Regions from separate parts of the Azospirillum terrae genome, predicted to be linked through region 1. Evidence: predicted binding sites of a transcription regulator. Region 1 holds the regulator's gene; the other holds the start of a gene.
The links. The regulator LexA, encoded in region 1, represses DNA repair genes until DNA is damaged. The targets are predictions, from matches to a motif close to ATGTTCTANTTTGGTTC.
Positions count from the first base shown of each region.

Region 2: uvrA (excinuclease ABC subunit UvrA) is a predicted target of LexA. The motif match lies at 2,631-2,647, and genes of this name have one in related genera.

Region 1 is NZ_JBPXMR010000001.1:201,478-205,889, forward strand. It holds gene ACSVDD_RS00910 (ComEC/Rec2 family competence protein) at 1-1,429, shown strand, start outside; gene lexA (transcriptional repressor LexA) at 1,441-2,148, opposite strand; gene ACSVDD_RS00920 (molybdopterin molybdotransferase MoeA) at 2,255-3,472, opposite strand; gene moaC (cyclic pyranopterin monophosphate synthase MoaC) at 3,469-3,951, opposite strand; gene trpC (indole-3-glycerol phosphate synthase TrpC) at 3,964-4,412, opposite strand, start outside.
Region 2 is NZ_JBPXMR010000001.1:515,347-519,758, forward strand. It holds gene ACSVDD_RS02385 (entericidin A/B family lipoprotein) at 74-226, shown strand; gene ACSVDD_RS02390 (hypothetical protein) at 238-417, shown strand; gene ACSVDD_RS02395 (tellurite resistance TerB family protein) at 546-1,319, shown strand; gene ACSVDD_RS02400 (phosphatase PAP2 family protein) at 1,316-1,861, shown strand; gene ACSVDD_RS02405 (single-stranded DNA-binding protein) at 1,908-2,393, opposite strand; gene uvrA (excinuclease ABC subunit UvrA) at 2,778-4,412, shown strand, end outside.

The sequences.
Region 1 (4,412 bases):
CCTGCGGGAGCGCATCTTCGAGCGCTGCCGGGCTGCGCTGCCGGAGCCGGAAGCCTCGATGACCGCGGCGCTGCTGAACGGCGAGCAAACCGGCATTCCCAAGCCGGTGATGGACGACATGCGGGCCAGCGGCCTGTCGCATCTGCTGTCGGTTTCGGGTCTGCATGTGGCGCTGGTCGCCGGACTGGTGTTCGCCGTGCTGCGCGGACTGTTGGCGCTGATCGAACCGCTGGCGCTGCGCTGGCCGATCAAGAAGATCGCGGCGGTCGGCGGCATCCTCGCTGCAGCCGGCTATCTGCTGGTGGTCGGGCCGCAGGCGCCGATGCTGCGCTCGGTGCTGATGAGCGGCATGGTGATGGCCGCCGTCCTGGTTGACCGCACCACGGTCAGCCTGCGGGTCATCGTGTTCGCCGGGCTCACCGTTCTGCTGATCCAGCCCGAGGGCATGCTCGGCCCGAGCTTCCAGATGTCGTTCGGCGCCGTGCTGGCGCTAATCTCGGCGTTCGAAGTGATGGCGCCGACGTTGCGCCGTTGGCAGGAAGGCGCCGGCTGGCCATTGAAGACGCTGCTGTACTTCACCGGCGTGGCGCTGTCGTCGGTGGTCGCCACGCTGGCGACCACACCGTTCTCGCTGTTCCACTTCCAGCAGGTGGCGCTGTATGGCGTGCTGTCCAACATGCTGGCGGTGCCGGTCACCTCGTTCTGGGTGATGCCCTGGGGCCTGCTGGCCTATGTTCTGCTGCCGATGGGATGGGAGGAGCCGGCGCTGGTCGCCATGGGGTGGGGCGTCACCGTCGTCATCTGGACGGCGCACCTGACGGCCGGATTGCCGGGCGCCACACTGCTGGTCCCGGCCATGCCGCTGGCGGGTCTGGTCGCCATCGTCCTGGGTGGGTTGTGGCTGGCGCTGTGGAGCGGGCGTTGGCGGTTGTGGGGGCTGGTGCCGGTGCTGCTCGGCCTGATTTCCCCGGTGTTCACCGTGCCGCCGGACGTGCTGGTGGCCGGCGACGGCAAGCTGCTGGCAGTGCGCGCCGCAGATGGGCGCCTGAGCCTGTCGAGCGCCACCGCCGCGCGCTTCATCGCCAACGCGTGGCTGAAGCGCGACGGGGTGGACACGCCGTCGGCGCCCTGGCCGAGGGGGGGCCGCAGCACCGATGGCCGGCTGGCGTGCGACGCGCTGGGCTGTGTCTACCGCAAGGACGGCCGGACGGTGGCTCTGTCTTCCAATTCCCAAGCGCAGGCGGAAGACTGCGGATCCGCCGATGCGGTGGTCAACCTTGAGCCGGCCCGCCACTGTCGGGCACCGTTGGTCATCGACCGCTGGGCGCTGCTGCGCGGCGGTACCCACGCGCTCTATGTCACCTCCGGCGGCGTCCGGGCGGAGAGCGTGCGGGAGCGGCGCGGGCAGCGTCCGTGGACCGTACCTTAGCGTTCAGAGATTCAATACTTGCGGAACAGGCCGACCAGCTTGCCTTGCACGCGCACACGGTCGGCGCCGAAGATACGGGTTTCGTAGGCGGCGTTGGCGGGCTCCAGCGCGATGGTGTTGCCCTTGCGGCGCAGGCGCTTCAGCGTCACCTCGCCGTCGTCCACCAGGGCGACGACGATGCTGCCATTGTCCGCGGTGTCGCAGCGCTGGATCACCACCGTGTCGCCGTCGAGGATGCCGGCTTCGACCATCGAGTCGCCGGCCACCTCAAGCGCGTAGTGGTCACCGGGCGTCAGCATGGTCGCCGGGACGTCCACGTAGTTGGAGTTGTCGCGCAACGCCTCGATGGGCGTGCCCGCGGCGATGCGGCCATAAAGGGGAAGTTGCACGGTCTCGGCCGCCGCCATCACCTCGCGGCCGGGGAGCGCCGCGGAGAAATCGCCCTTGATGACGTTGGGCTGGAACTTGGCGCGCGGCGGCCGGCCGGAGCCGCGGGCGTCCAACCCCTCGGGCAGCTTCAGCACCTCCAGCGCGCGGGCGCGGTGCGGTAGGCGGCGGATGAACCCGCGCTCCTCCAGGCCGGTAATCAGGCGGTGGATTCCCGACTTGGACTTAAGGTTCAGCGCGTCCTTCATCTCGTCGAACGAGGGCGAGACGCCGCCCTGGCCCAGCCGCTCGTTGATGAAGAGCAGCAGTTCGTGCTGCTTACGAGTGAGCATGTGTGCCTCCCGGCGAGCGCCGCGCTGGATCTGGAACAAAAGCAAAACGTCCACCAAACGTTCTAGTTTGGTTCTGCGCCGCCGTCAAGGCCCGAGAGGCGACTTTTTAGAGATCCAGGCAACCGCCGCAAAGCGGCAGGATCTCCACCCAGTCGCCCGGCTCGGCCGGCGGGGAACCCGGCTCGCGGACGACCAGCGCGTCGGCGCGGGCGAGCCGCGACGTCATGGCGCTGTCCTGGCGCGAGAACGGCGTGGCGACCGCCTCGCCCTGGTCGTTATGGGCCAGCGTCGCCCGCACGAAGTCGGCGCGCGCGTCGCAGGCGGGCAGGGGCGATGCCAGCCGGGCGAAATGCCGCCTGCCATCCGGCGTCAAGCCCTGGAGCGCCGCCAGCGCCGGTTTCAGGAACAGGATGGCGCACACCGCTGCTGACACCGGGTTGCCGGGCAGGCCGAGCAACCGCACGCCGCCGGCCCGGCCGAACAGCACTGCCTTGCCGGGCCGCATGGCCACCTCGTCGAACGCCAGCGCGCCGCCGCCGAGCACGGTGCGGACGTGATCGTAGTCGCCCTTGGACGCACCGCCGGCGGTGACCAGCAGGTCGGCACCCTCCGCCCCGGCGGCCAGGGCGGCCAGCGACTCCGGGGTGTCGGCGGCGACGCCCAGGTTGCTGGCGATGCCGCCCTGCGTGGTCACCAGCGCACACAGGCCGAAGGCGTTGGAACTGACGATCTGGCCGGGGCCGAGCGGCTCGCCGGGCAAACGCACCTCGTCGCCGGTGGCGAGCACGGCGACACGCGGCCGGCGATGCACCTTCAGCCAGGGCACGTTGGCCGCGGCGGCGAGCGCCACGTCGCGGCTGGTCACCCGGCGTCCGGCGGGCAGCACGGCCTCTCCCGCGCGGAAGTCCAGGCCGGCGGAGCGGACGAACTTGCCGGGTTTGGCGGCGATGGGGACGTGGACGGTGGCGGAGTCGGCGGTGCAATCCTCCTGCATCACCACGGCGTCGGCGCCGTCGGGCAGGGGGGCGCCGGTGAAGATGCGCACCGCTTGGCCGCGGCCGATGGTGCCGGCGAATCCGTGCCCGGCGGCGGATTCACCGATGCGGGTCAGGGCGATGGGAGACTTGGCCGAGGCGCCGGCCACGTCGGCGGCGCGCAGCGCCCAGCCGTCCATCATGGCCGCGGCGAAGGGCGGCTGCGTCAGGCGCGCCGTCACCGGTTCGGCCAGCACGCGGCCCAGCGCATCGGTCAGCGTCACCACCTCGGCCGGTAGGGCCGGGCAGGATGCCAGGATGCGCGCACGGGCCTCGGCGACGGAAATCATGTGGGCGTGGTCCCCCACTCGCCGCTCTTGCCGCCGGCCTTGTGGACAAGGCGGACCTCCGTGATGGTCATGCCGCGGTCCACCGCCTTGCACATGTCGTAGACGGTCAGCGCCGCCACCGAAACGGCGGTCAGCGCCTCCATCTCCACGCCGGTCTGGCCCTTCAGCTTGCAGGTGGCGGTGATGTCCACCGCGTTGCGCGCCGGCTCTACTGTCAAATCCACCTTCACCGAGGTCAGCGCCAGGGGGTGGCACAGCGGAATGAGGTCCGGCGTGCGCTTGGCGCCCATGATGCCGGCCAATCGCGCCACGCTCAGCACGTCACCCTTCTTGACGCCGCCTTCCATGATGAGCCGCAGCGTCTCCGGCTGCATGAGCACGGAGCCTTGCGCGGTGGCCGTGCGCGTCGTCTCCGCCTTGTCGGAGACGTCCACCATCACAGCGCGGCCTTCGGAATCGAAGTGTGTGAAGCCGGACATGGGCGTATCCCCTCAGGCGCGCGCCAGAAGCGCTCGGGTGGCGGCGGTGACGTCGTCTTGTCGCATCAGCGATTCGCCGACCAGGAAGCACCTGGCGCCCACGGCGGCCATGCGCGTCAGGTCGGCTGGGCTGTACAGGCCGCTTTCGGCGACCAGCATGCGGCCCGGCGGAACGTGCGACGCCAGTTCCTCCGTTGTCGCAAGATCGATCGCTAAAGTCTTGAGATTGCGGTTGTTTACACCAATCAACGGCAGGTCGATCTTCAGCGCACGATCCAGCTCCGGCCGGTCGTGCACCTCGACCAGCACGTCCATGCCGTAATGCTTGGCGGCGTCGGCCAACTCGCCGGCCTGGGCATCCTCCAACGCCGCCATGATCAGCAGAATGCAGTCGGCGCCCAGCGCACGGGCTTCAGCCACTTGATAAACATCGAGCATGAAGTCCTTGCGCAGCAACGGCA
Region 2 (4,412 bases), 310 kb from region 1:
GGGCGCGCGGTGCGGAACCAACCCGGCGGGCATGGCGTTGACAAGGGACCATATCCGATGAGGAGTGAGGCACATGACGCGCAGCATCCGCTTCCCGCTCACGCAGATCATGCTGTTCAGCATCCTGCTGTCGTCGGCAGCATTGCTCAGCGGCTGCAACACGGTCGAGGGGGCCGGGCAGGACATGAAGGCCGGCGGCCGGGCCATCGAACGCTCCGCCCAGTAAGGCGGCGCCCCATGGCCGATCCCCAGACCCCCGAAGTGCCGCCTCCCGCCGGCCCGAAATCACCTTCGCCGGACCGTCCGGCGCCGAAGCCGTCCCAGCCGCGCGTGGACCCGAACCCCGAGACCCCGCCGGAGTTCACGCCGCCTGCGGACGAGCCCATGCCCGGCACGCCAAGGCCGTTCACGGCCTGAGCCCCCGACCCGCCACAAGAAAGCGGAGCTGCGGCAGCCCTGCCCGGCTCCGTTTTCATTTCCGGCAGAACGCTCCGGGACGCCGCCTGTTGGAAGGGCACCCAACCACCACGAAAAAGGGTACGGCGATGGCAGACCTCCAGCAGATCCTCGGCACCATGCTGGCGACCGGCATGGGCGGGCGCAGCGGCCTCAACACCGACCACATCGGCTCGGTGCTCGGCGGTTCCGGCATGATGGGCATGAGCGACGGCGGGGGCGGCCCGAGCTTCAAACAGACCGCGGGGCTGGCGGCGCTGGGCTACCTCGCGTATCGCGCTTTCCAGGAACGCCAGCAGAACCAGGCGCGGGCCGGTGGCGACGCCCCGAATGCCGGCAGCAGCCCGTGGGGCGGCACGCAGAGCGGCCAGACCGGCGCCCAATCCGGTGGCATCCTGGGCAGCATCTTCGGCGGCGGGGGCTCGCTGGTGGACCGCCTGTCGAACGTCCTGCAAAACCGCGCGGCGCAAACACCGGCACCGGCCAGCGGCGGCGAGGGCGCCTTCCCGGCGCTCGCCATGGAGGACCAGCAGGCGCTGCTGCTGATCCGCGCCATGATCACCGCCGCCAACGCCGACGGCGTGGTCAGCCCCGAGGAGCGGCAGGGCGTCCTCTCCGCCCTGGACGAGGCCGGCGCCGGCCCGGAGGAGCGGCGCATGGTCGAGCACGAGCTGGACCACCCGCAGCCGGTCGATACGCTGATCCAGCAGGTTGGCGACCCGCAGACCGCCGAGCAGGTCTACATGGCTTCGGTCATGGCGGTGGCGGACGCGTCGGAGGCGGAGCGCTCGTACCTCCAGTACCTCGCGGCGCGGCTCAACATCGACCCGCAGCGCATCCAGCAGATCCACCGGGCGGCATGATGCCGGACACACTGGAGAGGACGCGGCGCGCCGTCGTGACGTTCGACAAGGCCGTGCGCCACCGGGTGGTGCCGGCCTGCGGCCCACGGACCGTAACAGCTGCCGCCGTCCTCGCCGCGCTGACCTCGCGATTCGTGCTGATTCCGGTAGCGGCGGCTGCGTGGACACTGGGGAGCGCCCGCGGACGTGACCGTCTGGCGGCCGGCGGCCGGGCCGTCGTCACGGCGCTGGCCGCCGAAATGGCCGCGGCGACCGCGTTGAAGATGACGGCGCGGCGTCGCCGCCCGCCCCGAGCGGGACAGCGTTCCGACACCCGCTCCATGCCTTCCGGGCACACGGCGAACGTCGCAGCCGCCGCCACGGCGCTGGCCACAGTGACGGAAAGCGACACGGTGCTGGCGGCCGGCATGGTTCTGGCCGCGATCACCGCGGCCAGCCGTGTCGTCGCCAACCGGCACTGGGCGTCGGATGGAGCGGCCGGTCTGCTGCTGGGCTACGCGTCGGCCAAGCTGGTCGAGCACACGCTCCACCGCCGGCCATAAAAAATGCGGGGCACGAGAGCCCCGCATTCCTTCGATCCACCGTTCGTCAGAACGGGATCTCGTCGTCCAGATCGTCGTGGCGCGGCGGAGCGCTGCCGCCGCCACCGGCGGGACCACGACCACCGCCGCCCCCACCATAGCCACCACCACCGCCGGAACCGCCGCCGCGCGACTCGTACCCGCCGCCGCCGCCACCGTAGCCGCCACCACCGCCCTCGCCTTCACGCGCACCGCCCATGAAGTCGATTTCGTTGACGCGCACGGACATCTGCGCACCGCGGGTGCCGTCGCGCTTCTCGTACTCGCGCAACTGCACCTCACCGGAGATGACCACGCCCTTGCCCTTGGTCAGGTGCGGAGCCAGCGACTCCGCACGGCGCCCCCAGATCGAGCAGTCCACCCACTGCGTCGTCTTGCGCTCGCCGAAGCCGACGTCGTTGGCGACGCGGAAGCCCAGCACCTTCTCGCCGCTCTGCGTGGTGCGAAGCTCACCATCCGCACCGAGCCGCCCCGTAAACGTCCACACATTCATTGCCTGAGGTCTCCTGACGCGCGTGTCCCGACACCCTTTCCGGCCCGATCGGCCACCCCGCGGCGGGGCGTCCGGATGTCGAGGGTTCCTGTTCGCAGGGCCGGTTCGTTGAGCATTTTTCAGCCGCCGCACCGCCCGCCCGTCGCCGCAACCAAGCACGAGCAGAGCCGCGCGGTCAACCGCCGCCTGGAACCTTCCCGCACCCCGGCCGAAACCACGCACCCGCCTCGCCGGCAAGAACGTTCCAAGAACAAATATAGCAGAGCGGTGGGGCATTGCAAACCGCTTCTTGCGCCACGGGTAGCAATTTCCCCCTACCCCGCACATATCAGGGCGACCCGATTCCGGGTGGCATTCCCTACGGCTTTCGGCTAAGAACACTCCATGAACAAGTTCATCAGCGTCCGCGGCGCTCGCGAGCACAACCTCAAGAACGTCGACGTCGATCTTCCGCGCGACCAGTTGGTGGTCATCACCGGCCTGTCCGGCTCGGGCAAGTCGTCGCTGGCGTTCGACACCATCTACGCCGAGGGCCAGCGCCGCTACGTCGAGAGCCTGTCCGCCTACGCGCGCCAGTTCCTGGAGCTGATGCAGAAGCCCGACGTCGATTCGATCGAGGGGCTGTCGCCGGCCATCTCCATCGAGCAGAAGACGACGTCGAAGAACCCGCGCTCCACAGTCGGCACGGTAACGGAGATCTACGACTACATGCGCCTCTTGTGGGCGCGCGTCGGCATTCCCTACTCGCCCGCCACCGGCCTGCCCATCGAGAGCCAGACCGTCAGCCAGATGGTCGACCGCATCCTGGAGATGCCGGAGGGCACGCGCCTGCTGCTGCTCGCCCCGTTCGTGCGCGGCCGCAAGGGCGAGTACAGGAAGGAGATCCAAGACCTGCGCAAGCGCGGCTTCCAGCGCGTGCGCGTCGATGGCGAGATGCACGAGATCGATTCGGTCCCGGCGCTGAACAAGAAGCTCAAGCACGACATCGAGGTGGTGGTCGACCGCATCGTCGTGCGCGACGGCCTGGGCACCCGGCTCGCCGATTCGCTGGAGACGGCGCTGAACCTCGCCGACGGCATCGTCTTCGTCGAGAACGCCGACACCCACGAGCAGACCGTGTTCTCGCAGAAGTTCGCCTGCCCGGTGTCCGGCTTCACCATCCCGGAGATCGAGCCGCGGCTGTTCTCGTTCAACAACCCGTTCGGCGCCTGCCCGGCCTGCGACGGCCTGGGCTCGAAGATCTACTTCGACCCGATGCTGGTGGTGCCGGACGAGCGGCTGTCGCTCGCCAAGGGCGCGGTGGCGCCGTGGGCCGGCTCGTCGTCGAAGTACTACGAGCAGACGCTGGTCAGCATCTGCCAGCACTTCGATGTGGACATGAAGACGCCCTGGTCGGATCTGCCGGAGGATGTGCGCGCGCTGATCCTGTTCGGCTCCAAGGGCAAGCCGATCACCATGACCTACGACGACGGCCTGCGCAGCTATCAGACGCACAAGGCCTTCGAGGGCATCGTCAACAACCTGGAGCGCCGCTACAAGGAAACCGACAGCGCCTGGATGCGCGAGGAGCTGTCCAAGTACCAATCGGCGCAGCCCTGCGAAGCCTGCAAGGGCGCCCGCCTCAAGCCCGAGGCGCTGGCGGTCAAGGTCGCCGGCCAGCACATCTCCGAAGTGACGGAACTGGCGATCTCCGACGCCGGCCGCTGGTTTGCCGGCCTCAACGAGCATTTGCGCCCCAAGGACCGCGAGATCGCCTATCGCATCCTCAAGGAGATCAACGAGCGCCTCGGCTTCCTCAACGCCGTGGGCCTCGAATATCTGACGCTCAGCCGCGGTTCCGGCTCGCTGTCCGGCGGTGAGAGCCAGCGCATCCGCCTGGCCTCGCAGATCGGCTCGGGCCTGACCGGCGTGCTGTACGTGCTGGACGAGCCCTCCATCGGTCTGCACCAGCGCGACAACGACCGGCTGCTCGGCACGCTCAAGAGGCTGCGCGACATCGGCAACACCGTCATCGTGGTC